DNA from 4 places in the Bradyrhizobium sp. 956_D2_N1_4 genome. Region 2 is predicted to be linked to each of the others. Evidence: riboswitches for the same ligand, from Rfam matches in the RefSeq annotation. Region 2 holds a riboswitch; each other region holds the start of a gene.
What was found. A riboswitch is a leader RNA that binds a small molecule or an ion and turns the genes downstream of it on or off. The one in region 2 is predicted to bind cobalamin.

Region 1 (3,712 bases), 2.3 Mb from region 2:
GCGCAGGGTAGCGTCGGTGTACCGCGCCACGCCATTGAGCGTCAGGTTTTCGCTCAGTTCGGCGCCAAGCTTCGTCGAATAAGTCATGTTGTCGTAGTTGTTGCCGATCGCCTTCTGCCCCGGCGGCAGCAATTCGACCGGCGTCACCGGCACGTCGTTCGCGTGGAAATGCGCGACGTTGAAGGCATAGTTGAAGTGGTCCTGTGAACCGCTCAGACCTGCAGTTTGATTGAACGTTCCGAACGAGCCTCCCTCGACCGAGCCGGTGGCGCGGGCGGGACCGTCGCCCTTCTTCGTCACGATGGAGATCACGCCACCCAGCGCGTCTGCGCCGTAGAGACCGCCCTGCGGACCGCGCAGGACTTCGATCTGCTGAATGTCGGAGGTGAGCAACTGGCCGAAATCAAACGAACGGTTCGGGTTGCCGGGATCGCTGACATCGATGCCGTCGATCAGGACCTTGGTGTGGTTGGAATTCGTTCCGCGCATGAAGATCGACGTCTGTCCCCCCGGACCGCCGGTCTGCACGAGGTTCAGGCCAGGAACCGCGCTCAGCGCATCGGATGCGGTCCGGCGCTGATCGCGCTCCATGTCTCTGGCGGTCAGAACCGTCACCGAGCTCGCAACCAGATTGGTCGGAGTGACAACGCCCGTCGGACTGACGACGACCGTCGGAAACAGGTTGGCCGCGGATACCCCGGCAACCGGGGGCGACGCCGGCACCAGCTCGGGCTTCGGCAGCCGAGCGACGCGCCGCTGCTCGGGCTGGTCGGGCGCAGGCCGCGCGGCTCGCGGCTTGGCCGCACGCTCGGTCGGCGCGACCTCGACCGGCGGCAGCAGATCGGGCGATGCCGACTGCTGGGCCTGGGCAATGGACAGATCGAGCGAATACAGGGAAACGAACGCGACAACGCCGGCGCGGAAGCGCCTGGCGGCAAAGACAATACGGGACACTCTTGTAACCTCGGTATGACGTCAGTGGCACGTCACAGCGAACGAGGTTTCACGGCGGAGCGTTCGATTGCTCCCGTGAAGCTAATGTCTGTACTCCCCGACCGACATCTTCGCGTGTGACCACGGCTGACGGCAGGTCTCCTGGCTCGCGGGTCGTTACCTTACGTCGCCTTCCCAGGACCGAGATTCCCAGTGGCATATGACGAAAGATTCACCGCTTACAGTTGCGGGGGCAGCCGTGGCGTTGAGAATATCCCGGTATCGGGAAAACCTCGCACCACGTTCCCTTTTGATCTCCGTGAGGAGAACCGTCACCGGCCAATCTACGGGGCGGGCAAGCGGAGAGTCAATCGGCCGGTTGCATGACGGGCAAAGCACCGCACCGGAGATTGAGCCGGCGCAATCAGGCCGGCTCCCGCTCCGAACGCGTCCTGATCACCGCCCGCTCGCCGGCATCGACGAGCTGGCCGATGCCGGTGCGGCCCGTGAGCGCGCAGCGGATGATGTTCTCGGCAACGGACCTGCGAAAGCAATGGTCCTCGCCGACCGGGCGATTGCGGCAGACCCGATCCAGCGCCAGCTTCATGTTGATCCGGGTGCGGGTGTCGAAATGCTCGCTGATCATTCGCAGGGCCTCGGTGCGTTGATGTCGGAGCGGAAACGCGTCGGCGTAGGCTGGGTTCCAAAAACGGACCGCGCAAGGCGTTGCGCAGAGCCGACTACGCCCGATCTCTTGGTCCTGTGACGGGCGGGCTACGCCCGACCTCTTGGCCGCTGGGCCTGAGCCCAGGCCGCGGTGACATCGCGCAGCGGAGCGTCGATGCGCCGGATCGGGGTCAGCTCACCGGAGGCCGAGATGATGGCGGTCTCCTCGCGGCGACAGCGCGGGCATACGAAGCGGACCTCGTGCGGCGACGCCGACCAGCTCGAACGTTTGACGTTGGCCGCCATCGGCCATGCATCGCAATGCGAGCACGACACCAGGAACCGACCGGGATCGAGCATACCCATTCCATAGGACTCCGCGTCCTGCCTGCCCCTTCAATGACTAACCCATGTGAATCGTTCCGGTGCCCGAGCACCGTCTGCTCCTCAGCTTCACGCAGCGCCGCCGCTCAGTGGGCACCCTTGAGGGTGCATGACGTGGTGCAGGTGACGGTGTTGCCGTGGTCGCACGCCTTGCAGGCGGCAACGCACTGGTTCATGTCGCGGGGATTGTAGGAGCTGTAGTTCCGCATCGCACAGACCGGGGTCGAGCCGGTGATGTCCTGCTCCTGGTTGCAGGCGGCCGTCATGAGCGCGAAGATGAGGACTGCGAGAAGGCGCATGGGATTGCCCTGGTGAGGAGCGGCAAAGCGACGTCAGCGAGATGCGCTGCACCGCAACGGACCTCGGCATTCCCAATGCGAGCAATCATGATCGCGACGCTCGCATCCTCAAAGGATGCGCGCCAAACATTAAGAACGGATTGCAGGCGGCGTCAGGCCGCGGCCTTGGTCGCGATCGCCTTCCGCATATCCACCGCCAGCTGACGATACTGCTCCGAGAGTCTCAGATAGAACTCGCGCTTGGTGCTGTCGGTGGCGAGCTTGGCAATCAGCTCGCATTCGGCGGTGAGCGTCTCGAACCGTTCCAGCCTGTCATGAAGTTCTGTCATCGGCGTGTCCCCATCAAACGCCACAAGGGACGTCAAACCTAAGCCTGAGAAATAGGTCACGGCGAACATCGTTATCGAGTAGAAACGTTTTTTCCAGCAAGGGCGGTGCAAGCCCAGCAAGAACAGCTATTTCTGCTCCAGCCGCCAGGCGCCGTCCCAATTGGCGTCCGGCGGATTGGCCTCGAACTGCGCGATGCGGCCGAGCAGCGTGCGCGAGGGACCGTCGCCGGGCACGGCTTCGAGCGCTGCATTGAACGCGGCGCGAGCCTCGTCGAAGCGCTGCGCGCGGTAGGCGGCGAGGCCTTCGGCGTAGCGCGCGCGCAGGCTCTCCTGCGGGACGCTGAGCCCGTGCGCCTTGCTCATCACCTCGAAAATGGCCTGCGATGCGCTTTGGCCGGCCACCGCCAGACGATCGATCTCGCGCAGCTCGAGGTTCGAGCCGATCGCGTCCGCCGTGGCCTGCGCGATCAGGATCCGCGTGCCGTAGATCTTGTTGACCAGTTCGAGCCGCGAAGCGAGGTTCACGGCATCGCCCATCACGGTGAAGCTCATCATCAGCTCGGAGCCGATGCTGCCGGTCAGGACCTCGCCGGTGGCAATCCCGATGCGCAGATCGCAAGGGCCTGGCATGGCGCGGATACCGAGCAGGTCAGGCAATTGCTTCTGCAACGCCGGCACCTCATCGGCCATGTCGATGGCGGCGTAGCAGGCGAACAGCGCCGGCTCGTCCTCCTCAATGAAGGGAGGGCCCCAATAGGCCATGATGGCATCGCCGATATATTTATCGATAACGCCGCGATGGCTCCGGATCGGCGCGGACATCACCGTGAAATAGTGGTTCATGACCTTGACGAGGCCACGCGGGGTCATGCCCTCGCTCATCGAGGTGAAGCCGCTCATGTCGGAGAACATGATGGTCATCACCCGGCGCTGGCCGTCGATGGCAACTTCGGGTCGGTCGATCAGCCCCTGCGCCACCTTGGGATCGATATAGCGGCCAAAGGTCTCACGGATCCGCTCGTTGTGCCGCAGCTGCTCGATCATGCGATTGAAGGCGGCGGCGAGTTCGCCGATCTCGTCCTGGGTCGAGACCGTGATGGT
Region 2 (3,712 bases):
TCGCCCTTGGTCACCTTGACGGCATCGTCCGCGTACATCGTCCAGCCGACGACGGGAGCGCCCGCGTGAAGCCTGCAATCGCGGCAGTGACACAGCGCGTGCACGATCGCTTCGCCCTCGACCTGATAGCGGATCGCGCCGCAGTGACAACCGCCGGTGATGGTGCTCATGCGTTCCTCCCGATGGAAGACAGGTCTCGTTGATCGATAGCTCTCGAGACCTGCGGCTTCAACGGCGCAATCGATTTGCGATTGCGTCCTACTGTCGCGTGACAACTCCTGCCACGGCGCGGGCGAGGTGATCCGCGACTACCACTTGAACGAAGCCGCGATCTCGTAGCTGCGCGGCGCGCCCAGGATGATCTGGTCGGTGTAACCCGGATCGCCCCAGGCCGCGTAGAGCTTGTTGGTCAGGTTCCTCACGCGAAAGCTGATCCGGGTCTGGTCGACGCCCGGGAAATAGGCTTTTGGAATATCGACGAACGCGTATGCGTCGAAGATCGTGTAGGCGTCCATCGTGACCAGATTGTCCTGGAAGTTGAAGCGGTCGCCGACGTGACGGACGAGGCCGCCGATCTCGACCGGCAGCTTCGTGTCGAAGCGATAGGAGGCGCCGGCGTTGGCGATGAAGTTGGGAACGTTGGGCGGCGTCTTGCCCGAATAGGACTGGAAGTCGCCATTGCCGTCGACATAGGTGAAGTCGATGAAGCGCGACTGCACGAAGGCGACGTTGCCCCATAGTTTCAGGCCCGCGACCGGATTGACCGCGGCGGCGATCTCGACGCCCTTGGAGGCCATCTTGCCGGCGACGTTGAAGAGGATGCCGCTTTCGGGGACGTAGACGTTCTTGCGCTCGATGTCGAAGGCCGAGAACGTGGCCTCCGCGCGCCTGTCGGCCGACAGCAGCTTCACGCCGGTCTCGTAGGTCCGCGACGTCGTGAGCAGCAGCGGCGTCGTGGGCCTGAGGATGAAGATGTTCGCCACCGTCGGGTCGGCTGCCGTCGCGTACTGGCTGTAAAGCATCACGCCGGGCGCGATGTCCCAGGTGTAGCCGATGCGTCCGGTGACCGGATTGAACGTCTTCGAGAAAGGATAGTTGGCTTTCAGGAGGCCATTCTCGTCGAAGCGGGTCCGCGACAGCTCGATATTCTCAAAACGGATGCCGCCGATCAGCGCAAAGGTCGAGGTCAGCTTGAGCCGGTCCTCGAACGACAGCGAGGCGGTGTCGAGATGGGTGTAGATCTTCTCGTCGCTGCGCGGGCCGTAGAGGCCGCGGTCCGGATTGAGGAGGTCGACGTAGTCATTGAAGAACAGCGTGTCCTGCGAGACGTTGAACTGGTTGCTGCTCGCCGCCACGGTGGCGACGAAGCGATTGTCCATTCCGCCGAGATTGGAATTGACGGTGAGGTCGGTGATGTTGCCGTAGAGCCGCTGCGCGTGATCGAGCGCCAGGCGCTCGCGGTAGATGCTCTGCGCGCCTGCGAAATTGCCTACGGTCTGGTCAAACGACGAGATCTCGTTGTTGAACCAGTGCCGGTGGGCGTCATAGCCATAGACCAGGCTCTTCAGCGAGATGTTGTTGGTGATGTCCCATTGAAAGCCGCTGCGCAGCCAGAGCTCGTTGGCGCCGCTGTGATTGTCGAGCACGTTGTAGTTCGTGGTCAGCGTGCGCGCGTCGATGGTGACCGGGACCGGCGTGCCGCCGCCGAGGTAATAGTTGCTCCAGAGGCCGGAGACGACGCCATACGTCGGCACGATGCCCGGCGCGTTCGCCGGCACCAGCGGCGTCCCCCAGTAGAAGCGGTCGTTGTCCTGCCTGTATTCGGTCGCGCCCCAGATCCTCAGGTTCTCGTTGACGCGATAGTTCAGCTGGCCCGAGACGTTGCTGAGCTTCGAATAGGTGTCGTCGATAAAGCCCTTGTTGTTGAAATGGCTGATGTCGAAGCGGTAGTCGAGGCCGTTGATCAGCGTGCTGCCGCCCGATCCGTAACCGGCGCGATAGCCGTTGAAGGAATCGTAGGAAGTGAAGGCGTCGTTGACGATTGGTCCGGTGTGCGGCGCCTTGTTCACGTAGTTGATGGCGCCGCCGGTCGCACCGAGGCCCGCCACCAGCGAGTCCGGTCCCTTGATGATCTCGACCTGCTGGAGACCAGCCACGTCCATGGGACGGCCGGTCATGGTCGACGGCCCGATCGGGATTCCGTTGTAGAGCGTGGAGATCTGGTCGCCGGAAAAGCCACGCATCGAGAAGATGGCGGGCGCGCCGGGCGCATCGCCGCCGGTGACGCCGACTGCAGCCTTGGCGACGTCGGTCGTGGTCCGGATGCCCAGGTTCTGCATCGTCTGTTGACCGATGACCTCGACGGTCGCCGGCATCTCGCGCGCCGTGATGCCGAGCCGGGAGCCGACGTCGGTGACGGCTGCCGTATTGAGCGGCGTCTGTACCGGCCCGCTCGGAGCTTGCGCGGCCGGAACGGCGACAGCAGGGGCGCCACGATTGCGTCCCGCGGCGCGCCGGGCCGCGCGCTGCTTCTGAGTGCCGGGGCTGACGGCAGGAGCCTGTCGCGGCGCAGGCGGCGACACGATCACCGGGCCGACCTCCCGGGAGCGGTTGTCCTGCGCCGCGCTTTGCGCGAGCGCCGCGGACGACAAGGACACCGACGAGAGCAGAGTAATCAGGAAAGCACGCGATAACGCTGGCCTTGCGCCAGCACGGAAATGAAGATTTTGCACGACAACGCTCTGCGGCGACGCAAACAAACCGTCACCGCGGTTGCCTTAGTCATCCACCTTCGCCCCAGGCGGCGGATGCACCGGCTACTTGTCCGACATCAGGGCACCCCGCCCAATGCGTTCGCGCGTGACCATGGCTGGTAGCAGGTTTCCTGGCTCGCGGGTCATCGCCTTCGACCACCTTCCCAGAGGCCCAAGCGGGGCTCCAGTGGTTCGTTTGGTCGTCGGCTATCCGCCTACAGTTGCGGGGGCAGCCGCGGAATTGCCCACTGAGGTGGACGCACCGCATTCCCTTGAAGAGTCCTTGCGGACACTACCGATCACGAAACTGGCATCAGGGGATGAGCGCGTCAACATCCGCGCGGGCTGCTGGACGGGCCGGTCGGTCGATGGTGGCCTTGTGTTGCTGTTTTGCACGATAGTCCGAAGGACCGCGTCGAAACGTCCAACCCGGCCTCCGGACGAGCCTGGGTAACGAACGCTTGACCACGATCAATAACTGCCTTTGGTGTCCGAGTATGCTACTGAGGCCGAGTTCCGGCCCGACAAGGTAAGTCGATATTGATGCAGTTCGTCCGTACCATCCTGGCAGTCGCCATCGCCATATCCTTGGCGATGCTGCCGGTTGGCGCGTCCGCGGCGAACCTCGCAATGTCGTCGGATGGCATGCAGACGGCCATGCACATGAGCGGCGACGCCGACATGTCGATGGACGATTGTTGTCCCGACATGAAGGGAACGGGCTCCCATAGCGGCGGCTACAAGTGCGGGATGGGCTTCTGCTGCGTCGGTGGGATCATCGCGCTCGGTGATGTCAGGCCCGTGGCGTTCGAACGTCTCGCCGTCATGGCCAGCACGATGGCTATTCCCCCGGATCAGGTCGTTTCCTTCCGCGGCGGCAGTCCTCCTTTCCGACCTCCTCGAATCTGATCTCGCAAAGCCCGAGACGCGAGCGGCGTGCCTGCTCGCGACGACGACTG
Region 3 (3,712 bases), 320 kb from region 2:
ACCGCTGCCCGCGATCTCCTCGGCACTGATGCCGAGCAGGCTCGCCGCAATCGCCGCCGACGTCGTGGTATTGCCGATGCCCATCTCGCCGAAGATCAGGAGATCGGGCCTGCCGGCTGCCGCGCGCGCGACTGCGCGCTGACCGGCTTCGAAGGCGAATGCCAGCTCCGTGGGGGTGAGCGCTGCTTCCACGCTGAAGTCGCGCGTGCCGCTGCGCGGCTTGTCGGTGACGATTCCTGCCATCTCCTCCTGTGCCAGCGTGCCGGCGTCGACGACCTCCAGGCCTGAGCCAAGCTCACGCGCCAGCACCGAGATCGCGGCACCGCCCGAGGCAAAATTCGCCATCATCGCGATGGTCACTCCTTGCGGATAGGCCGACACGCCCTGCGCGACGATGCCGTGATCGCCGGCGAAGACGATGATCGGCACTCGCGCAGCGCGCGGTTGCTCGGTCGCCTGCAGGCCCGCAAGCTCGACCGCAAGCTGCTCCAGCCGGCCGAGCGCGCCGGCCGGTTTTGTGAGTTGCGCCTGACGCGCGAGCGCCGCCTCGCGATGGACAGCGGAGACCTCGGGGCATTTCCGGGTGACCCATTCGGGGAGCATGCTGCCTCGCTTACGGCCTGCGCTTGAGAATGTAGCTGTCCATGATCCATCCGTGCCGCTCGCGCGCATCCTGTCGCGCGGCGACGATGCGCGGGCCGATCTCGGCCAGAACGCCCGACATGACGATCTGATCGTGCATACCGAGATAGGCGCCCCACCAGATGTGCAGCCCGGCTGGATCGAGCGACTGGAAAGCCGTGCCGCCGTCGAGCATCACCACCACGGTATCGACGCCCTGCGGCCAGCCGCCTTCGCGCAAGCGGCGCCCCGTCGTGACCAGGAAGGGCTCGCCGATGTCGTTGAGCGGCAGCGCATGCGCCGCGCACAGCGCCTGGATCGAGGTGATGCCCGGCACGACCTCGATATCAGGCAAGGGATCGAGCCGCCGCGCAATGCGCAGCGAGGAATCGTACAGCGAGGGATCGCCCCAGATCAGCAGCGCGACCTTGCCTTTACCTTCGAGATGGCTGGCGATCGTCCGCGACCACGCCGCGGCCACGGCATCGTGCCAGTCGTCCACGCCCTTGTGATAGTCCGCTTCACCGGCATCGCGCACAGGAAGATCGAACTCGGCAATGCGCGTCGTTGGATTGGTGAGTACATCCGCGCAGATCGTCCGCCTGAGATCTGCGAGATCGGACTTCGCCGTCCCCTTGCGCGGGATCAGGATGAGATCGGCCGCGTTGATGGCTTGAACGGCGGCGCGCGTGAGCTGCTCGGGATCGCCGCAACCGATGCCTATCAGGGAGAGTGTCAGCATCGTGAGTGCGAAGGGCGGCCATCACGGCCGCCCGTTCGCTTGTCTCTCAAGCCGCGTTATGCAAACGCGGGGTAACGAGGCCGGGCGCGGTGACGCCGCGCAGCGACTTCGCCAGCGCCAGCACACCGAGGTCGGCCAGCGGCTCGATCACGATGACGAGCGCGTAGGAGGCCGCGAAGGTCGCGATGTTGACGAGGTTGGTCGCACCGAAGCCCGAGCCATAGAGCGCCCAGAACGCAACCCAGGCGATGACGCCGGCCTGATACGTGGTCGACAGCGCCAGCGCCTGGCGATACCTGAGATCGACATAGGCGGTGTTGCGGGCAATGATCCGCGCGGCGATCGCCTGGATCCCGAACAGCGGCACCAGCAGCGTGGTGACGTTCATGCCGAATTGCGGCAGATCGGGCGGCTCGAAGAAGATGCCCTGGAACAACAGTCCGAACGCAAGGCCGAAGGCCGCGGGCGCTGCCCCAAACAGCAGGAACAGGGTCGAGCCGAGGATGAAGTGCACCTCGGAGACGCCCACCGGGAAGTGCGGCAGGATCTCGAAGAAGACGAAAACGAGGCCCGTGGTGGCGAGCGTCCGCGCCGCGAACGACGTGATGCCCTGCTCGCGCACGGTCTCGACCGCGAGCTTCAGCGCAACGCCGCCGACTGCGATGCCGGTTGCGTAACTCAACACGAGCTTGGCGCCCGATACGACTCCGGGTTCGATATGCATGGTTCAGTTCCTTCCTGCCGTCACACCCGACGGCCTTGGCCACAAGACATGCACGGCCGGTCTCCTGGCTCGCGGTTCACTGGGGTTCTCCGGCCTTCCCGGGCCTTGCGGCCCAGTGGCTGATCGGAGTCCCTCACCGCTTACAGTCGCGGGGGCGGCTGGGGTTTTGGGCGGCGCAACTGTCCGCCCACCCCCATTCCCGATTATGCTCCGGCGGTTTGCGCCGCCTCGAGCACCATGCGTCTCCTGTGTGCCCCTTTCGCCAGCCGGGCGTCAAGGGGCGAAGGGCGGCCGGGACGGTCCTGACGGATAATCGCCCGCCAGCGCGCCAAACAGGATCACCGCCGCCGTCGAGGCCGCGCCGCCCCGCGCAAGCTGTTCCGCCAGCTCGGCAATGGTGGTGCGGACCAGCCGCTCGTCGGGACGACCGAGGGATTCGGCGAACAGCGCCGGGGTATCAGGGGCGAGGCCGTGCTCGATCAATTTTGCGACAAGCGCCGGAAAGGTGCGCCGGCCCATATAGACGACGGTGGTCGCTTCGGGATCCGCCAGCGCCGCCCAGTTCAAATTCTGCGGCAGCTCGCCGGTGACATCGGCCCCGGTCACGAACTGCACCCGGCGCGAGGTGTGGCGCCGGGTCAGGGGAATGCCGGCTTGCGCGGCGGCGACACAGGCCGAGGTGATTCCGGGAATGATCTCGTAGCCGATGCCGGCTTCGCGCAGAGCCTCCAGCTCCTCCTCGAGCCGGCCAAAGATACCGGCATCGCCCGATTTCAGCCGCACCACACGGACGCCGGCCGCGGCGTAATCGATCAGCAGGCGGTTGACGTGGTGCTGCTTGGTCGAGGGCCGCCCTGCCCGCTTCCCGACCGCGACGAGATTGGCGCCGGGCCGGGCCAGATCGAGGATCGCGCCCGAGGCGAGGTCGTCATAGAGCACGACGTCGGCATCGCGCAGCCGCGCGGCGCCTTTGAGCGTGAGGAGCTCGGGGTCGCCGGGGCCGGCCGAGATGAAAGTGACAAAACCGCTCACCGATCCTCCGCGATCAGATGGAAGAACGTGCCGGTGGCTTGTCCCCGCCGCGAGCCGGTCTCGGCGATGATCGCGCCTGTTGCATCGTGCACGACCGCCAGCGGCGTATCCGGCTGCGCGACAATCGTCGAATAGTGGAACTCGTGACCGCGCAGGCGCGCGCCGACCTGATGGCCCGGCATCGGCGCGGCGAGCGCAGCGAGACGATAGCCGAGATGCATGCGGCGCTTGGCAAAGCTCGTCTCCAGTCCGAGCAGGCCCGTCATCTCATGACGGACGCCGTCGGCGTCGGTCAGAGCGGTTCCCAGCACCATATAGCCTCCGCATTCGCCGTGCACCGGCCGTGTGTCAGCGAAGGCGCGCAAGCCGCTGCGAAAGCGCGCATTGGCCGCGATCGTGCCGGCATGCAGTTCGGGATAGCCGCCGGGCAGCCAGCAGACATCGGCGCTCGCGTCAGGCGCTTCATCGGCAAGCGGCGAGAATGTCGAGATCTCGGCGCCGGCCGCGCGCCAGGCCTCCAGCATGTGCGGATAGATGAAGGAGAACGCGGCATCGCGGGCCAACGCAATGCGCTGCCCGGGCGGCGTCACGTT
Region 4 (3,712 bases), 2.3 Mb from region 2:
CATGGTCAGCATGCGACGCCAGAGGTCGCTCGCGCGCACGGTCTTGAAGACGCGCATGCCGCCGGCTTTCGCCTTGGCCTCATAGGCCTCGTAAGCCGTCTTGAACGCCCCGCCGTATAGATCGTGCAAATCGGGCGTCTCGTCGGGCGAAAACAGCGTCCATTCGCCATCGGCATCGACGCGCTGCATGAACAGGTCCGGCACCCAATTGGCGGTGTTCATGTCGTGGGTACGACGGCGGTCGTCGCCGGTGTTCTTGCGCAGGTCGAGGAATTCCTCGATGTCGACGTGCCAGGTCTCCAGATAGGCGCAGACCGCGCCCTTGCGCTTGCCGCCCTGGTTGACGGCAATCGCGGTGTCGTTGGCAACCTTCAGGAACGGGATGATGCCCTGGCTCTCGCCGTTGGTGCCCTTGATGTGGGCGCCGAGCCCACGGACCGGCGTCCAGTCGTTGCCGAGGCCGCCGGAATATTTTGCCAGCAGTGCGTTGTCCTTGATCGACTTGAAGATGCCGTCGAGGTCGTCCGAGACTGTCGTGAGAAAACAGGACGACAATTGCGGACGCAGCGTACCCGAATTGAACAGCGTCGGCGTCGAGGCCATGAAGTCGAACGATGACAGCAGATCGTAGAACTCGATCGCCCTGGCCTCTCGGTCGATCTCGCGCACCGCAAGACCCATCGCGACGCGCATGAAGAAAGCTTGCGGCAGTTCGATCCGCTTGCCGCGGACGTGCAGGAAGTAGCGGTCGTACAGCGTCTGGAGGCCGAGGAACTGGAAGTTCAGGTCGCGCTCGGGCTTGAGTGCAGCCGCGATCCGGCCGAGGTCGAAGCGGGCCAGTTCAGGATCGAGCAGTTCGGCAGCGATGCCGGTCTTCACGTAGGCCGGGTAATATTCGGCATAGCGCACAGCCATATCGGCCTGCGAGGCGAAGGTCGGCCCGGCATGGACATAGGACAGCACCTCGCCGCGGAGCTTGTCCAGCAGCAGGCGCGCACTGACATAAGCATAATTCGGCTCCTGCTCGACCAGCGTGCGTGCGGCCATGATCGAGGCCAGCGTCAGTTCGTCCTGGCTGATGCCGTCGTAGAGATTGCGGGTGGTCTCGGTGAGCACGGGTGCCGCGGAGACGCCGTCGAGACCGGCGCAGGCTTCGCCGATAATCAGCGCAAGCCGCTTGGTGTCGAGACCAACGCGCGAACCGTCGGCGAGCGTGACATGAAGTGCCGGCGCGACAGCGGGCGTCGCTTCCGCGGCCGCCTCCTCGGCGCGCTGGCGCGACCGCTCCTCGCGGTACAGCACATAGGCGCGTGCGACCTTGTGGTGCTCGCTCCGCATCAAGGCGAGCTCGACCTGGTCCTGCACATCCTCGATATGGAAGGTGCGTCCCTCGCCTGCCCGCCGCATCAACGCAGCGACGACTTCGGCCGTCAGCTGCTCCACGCTCTCATGGACGCGGCGCGAGGCGACCGCACTGGTGCCTTCGACCGCAAGAAACGCCTTGGTCATGGCGACCGCGATCTTCGCGGAATCGAACGGCGAGACCTTGCCGTTGCGACGGATGATCTGCATGGCCGGCTCGCTCGAAGCAGGCGCAAGCGATTGTGGACGCAAATGAACGATGGGTGCGGAAGCGGTGTCCGCGTCGTGCAGGTTGAGTGACATCAAAGGGCCCCGTGATGCGCGCGTTGTGTTTGAACGGGGCTGTAAGGAAGGACGCTGCAGAAACGCCGGCGGCAGAGTTGCCGGGCGGTGCGTGCAAGCGACCGCCGGACACCCCGCCCGTGGACGTTCAGATCGTCGCGGCAGGTCTCCTGGCTCGCAGGTCGTCGCCCACTTCCCGTCTTCCCGGCGCGAAAGGCACCAGTGACGATTGTTCGGAAGCAGCTCGCTGCTGACAGTTGCGGGGGCAGCGCCGGAATTCCGCGCTCTCGCGCGGTTCACCGGCTTCCCTCTTAGCCACTAAATCTTGCGATCCAGCGGAACCGTGACGCCCACATGTGGTGACATATGCAGCCGGGTGTCAACGATTCGTTGCGGGCCGGAAGCGGTGTTCCCTGTGGAATGCGGGAGTTCCCGCCTGGCTCGCGCAACCCTTGGGATGACGCACATCCAGCATTACGCGTTCCGCATCGCGCGCCCGAACGGATCGACCAGGCGGACGATCTCGCAGGCGGCGACGAGGCCGGCGAGCCAGACGGCGCTGGTCAGCCCGATGCGCGTCACGATGGCCGCAGTGAACGCGCCCTCTCCGCCAAGGAACGGCGTCGCGGCAAGCAGCGCGAGCTCATAGGCGGCGTAGGCGGCGACGAGCGCGATGGCCAGCATCAGCGGCGTGCGGCCCTGCGGCAGCAGGCGGAGAACGGTCGATGCCGCTGCCGTCGACAGCAACGCGGCAGCACCGATGACAAAGCCCCAGGCGATGGTGCTGCCATCGATGGGATAGTGCAGCACGCCAAAGCCGATGGTCTGGTTCACGAGCCAGGCGCCGGTGACGACGAGCAGCGCCGGACGCATCGGCAGCATCGCGGCGGCGACGACGGCGAACGCCGCAAACGGCGTCGCGCAGGCAAGCGCGAAGCTCGCGAGCGCGCATGACACCGTCAGCAGTGCAAAGCAGAACATCGGCGCGATGCGCGACGCGACCGGATGAAGGCGGAAACGGTCGGCGTGGGGCGGCAGGATGGTGACAGTCATGGAACGATCTCCTTGTGGGATTTGTAGCACAATTTTGCTGGAACGCGGCATCACGTCTGACTCAGTGAAGAGCCTCCATGGGATCTTCAGTCTCGGCTGGATCGCGCCGGTCGTAGGCGGCAAGCCAGGCGGCGAGTGTCACGGTGTGCGGCTCCTTGGCCGCCAATTGGCGCAAGGCCACGCGAACGGTGGCGCGCGCCGTGCGATCGGGCGGAAGCGTCGCCGTCTCAGATCCCCGCCCCTTCGCGACCGCCTCGACCACGGCCCTCTTGCACGCCGTCAGCTCCGGCAGCCCATAGAGTTCGAGCAGCGCCTGGAAGGCTGCGTGATGATCCGGCCGAAAAGCGCGCTTGCGGCCGAGCTGATCGCGGAGCGGATGGGCCGGATAGAGATGCGCGCAGGGGATCCACCCCTCAGGCAGCGGCTCGGTGGCGGCATGGGTGCGGCGATGCGCAAGCAGCTTTGGCGAGACGTGGGTGTGCGGGCCGTCAGGGCTTTGCCCGCCCGGCGGCGGGATCGGCTGGAATACCTCGGCGCGCCCGATGCGGCTGATGAAGACGCGGTGCGGATTGGCGGCCAGAATGATCCGCATGGCGTCGCTTTCGGGCGCGAACACGGATTGGCCCGTGCGGCTCCTGAGCGCGGCGACGGCATCGGCATCGCTGACACGGATGCAGGCGTCGACCTGCAACGTTCCGAGGCCAAGGTCGAACAGGATGCCGCTGCGATCCCTCGTCAGGAGCGCCTCGATATCCGGACCGAGCTCGGTCAGCACGGTACGACCACTCATGGCGCTGGCTTCATGCGGAAGACACAGCGCGATGCGGTGGCTCCAGCTCTCCGTGGTCGGCGATTCCGATGCGATCAGGCGCAGATCCGGGTGGGAGACAACGCGTATCCCACCCTTCTGCGTCACGGCGCTGATCCCGTTGCGAGACTGCTCCATATCGAAGGCCTCACCGGGCTCGCGTGTGAACTCGGCAATGGCACCGAACGTGCCGACGCTCCAGCCGGC

Region 1: it holds a riboswitch for cobalamin, as region 2 does, so the genes downstream of both, AB7535_RS16790 (TonB-dependent receptor plug domain-containing protein) here and AB7535_RS06135 (TonB-dependent receptor) in region 2, are expected to answer to the same signal.
Region 3: it holds a riboswitch for cobalamin, as region 2 does, so the genes downstream of both, AB7535_RS07400 (energy-coupling factor ABC transporter permease) here and AB7535_RS06135 (TonB-dependent receptor) in region 2, are expected to answer to the same signal.
Region 4: it holds a riboswitch for cobalamin, as region 2 does, so the genes downstream of both, AB7535_RS16775 (ribonucleoside-diphosphate reductase subunit alpha) here and AB7535_RS06135 (TonB-dependent receptor) in region 2, are expected to answer to the same signal.

Annotation. Positions count from the first base shown of each region.
Region 1 covers NZ_CP197237.1:3,579,361-3,583,072, forward strand. The annotation lists gene AB7535_RS16790 (TonB-dependent receptor plug domain-containing protein) at 1-954, opposite strand, end outside; cobalamin riboswitch at 1,069-1,282, opposite strand; gene AB7535_RS16795 (hypothetical protein) at 1,358-1,579, opposite strand; gene AB7535_RS16800 (hypothetical protein) at 1,708-1,965, opposite strand; gene AB7535_RS16805 (hypothetical protein) at 2,070-2,282, opposite strand; gene AB7535_RS16810 (hypothetical protein) at 2,435-2,611, opposite strand; gene AB7535_RS16815 (adenylate/guanylate cyclase domain-containing protein) at 2,738-3,712, opposite strand, start outside.
Region 2 covers NZ_CP197237.1:1,320,748-1,324,459, forward strand. The annotation lists gene AB7535_RS06130 (GFA family protein) at 1-170, opposite strand, end outside; gene AB7535_RS06135 (TonB-dependent receptor) at 309-2,657, opposite strand; cobalamin riboswitch at 2,858-3,065, opposite strand; gene AB7535_RS06140 (hypothetical protein) at 3,297-3,662, shown strand.
Region 3 covers NZ_CP197237.1:1,636,383-1,640,094, reverse strand. The annotation lists gene cobT (nicotinate-nucleotide--dimethylbenzimidazole phosphoribosyltransferase) at 1-603, opposite strand, end outside; gene cobF (precorrin-6A synthase (deacetylating)) at 614-1,363, opposite strand; gene AB7535_RS07400 (energy-coupling factor ABC transporter permease) at 1,410-2,087, opposite strand; cobalamin riboswitch at 2,125-2,342, opposite strand; gene cobA (uroporphyrinogen-III C-methyltransferase) at 2,361-3,119, opposite strand; gene AB7535_RS07390 (cobyrinate a,c-diamide synthase) at 3,116-3,712, opposite strand, start outside.
Region 4 covers NZ_CP197237.1:3,574,411-3,578,122, forward strand. The annotation lists gene AB7535_RS16775 (ribonucleoside-diphosphate reductase subunit alpha) at 1-1,665, opposite strand, end outside; cobalamin riboswitch at 1,788-2,005, opposite strand; gene AB7535_RS16780 (hypothetical protein) at 2,119-2,697, opposite strand; gene AB7535_RS16785 (DUF6925 family protein) at 2,759-3,712, opposite strand, start outside.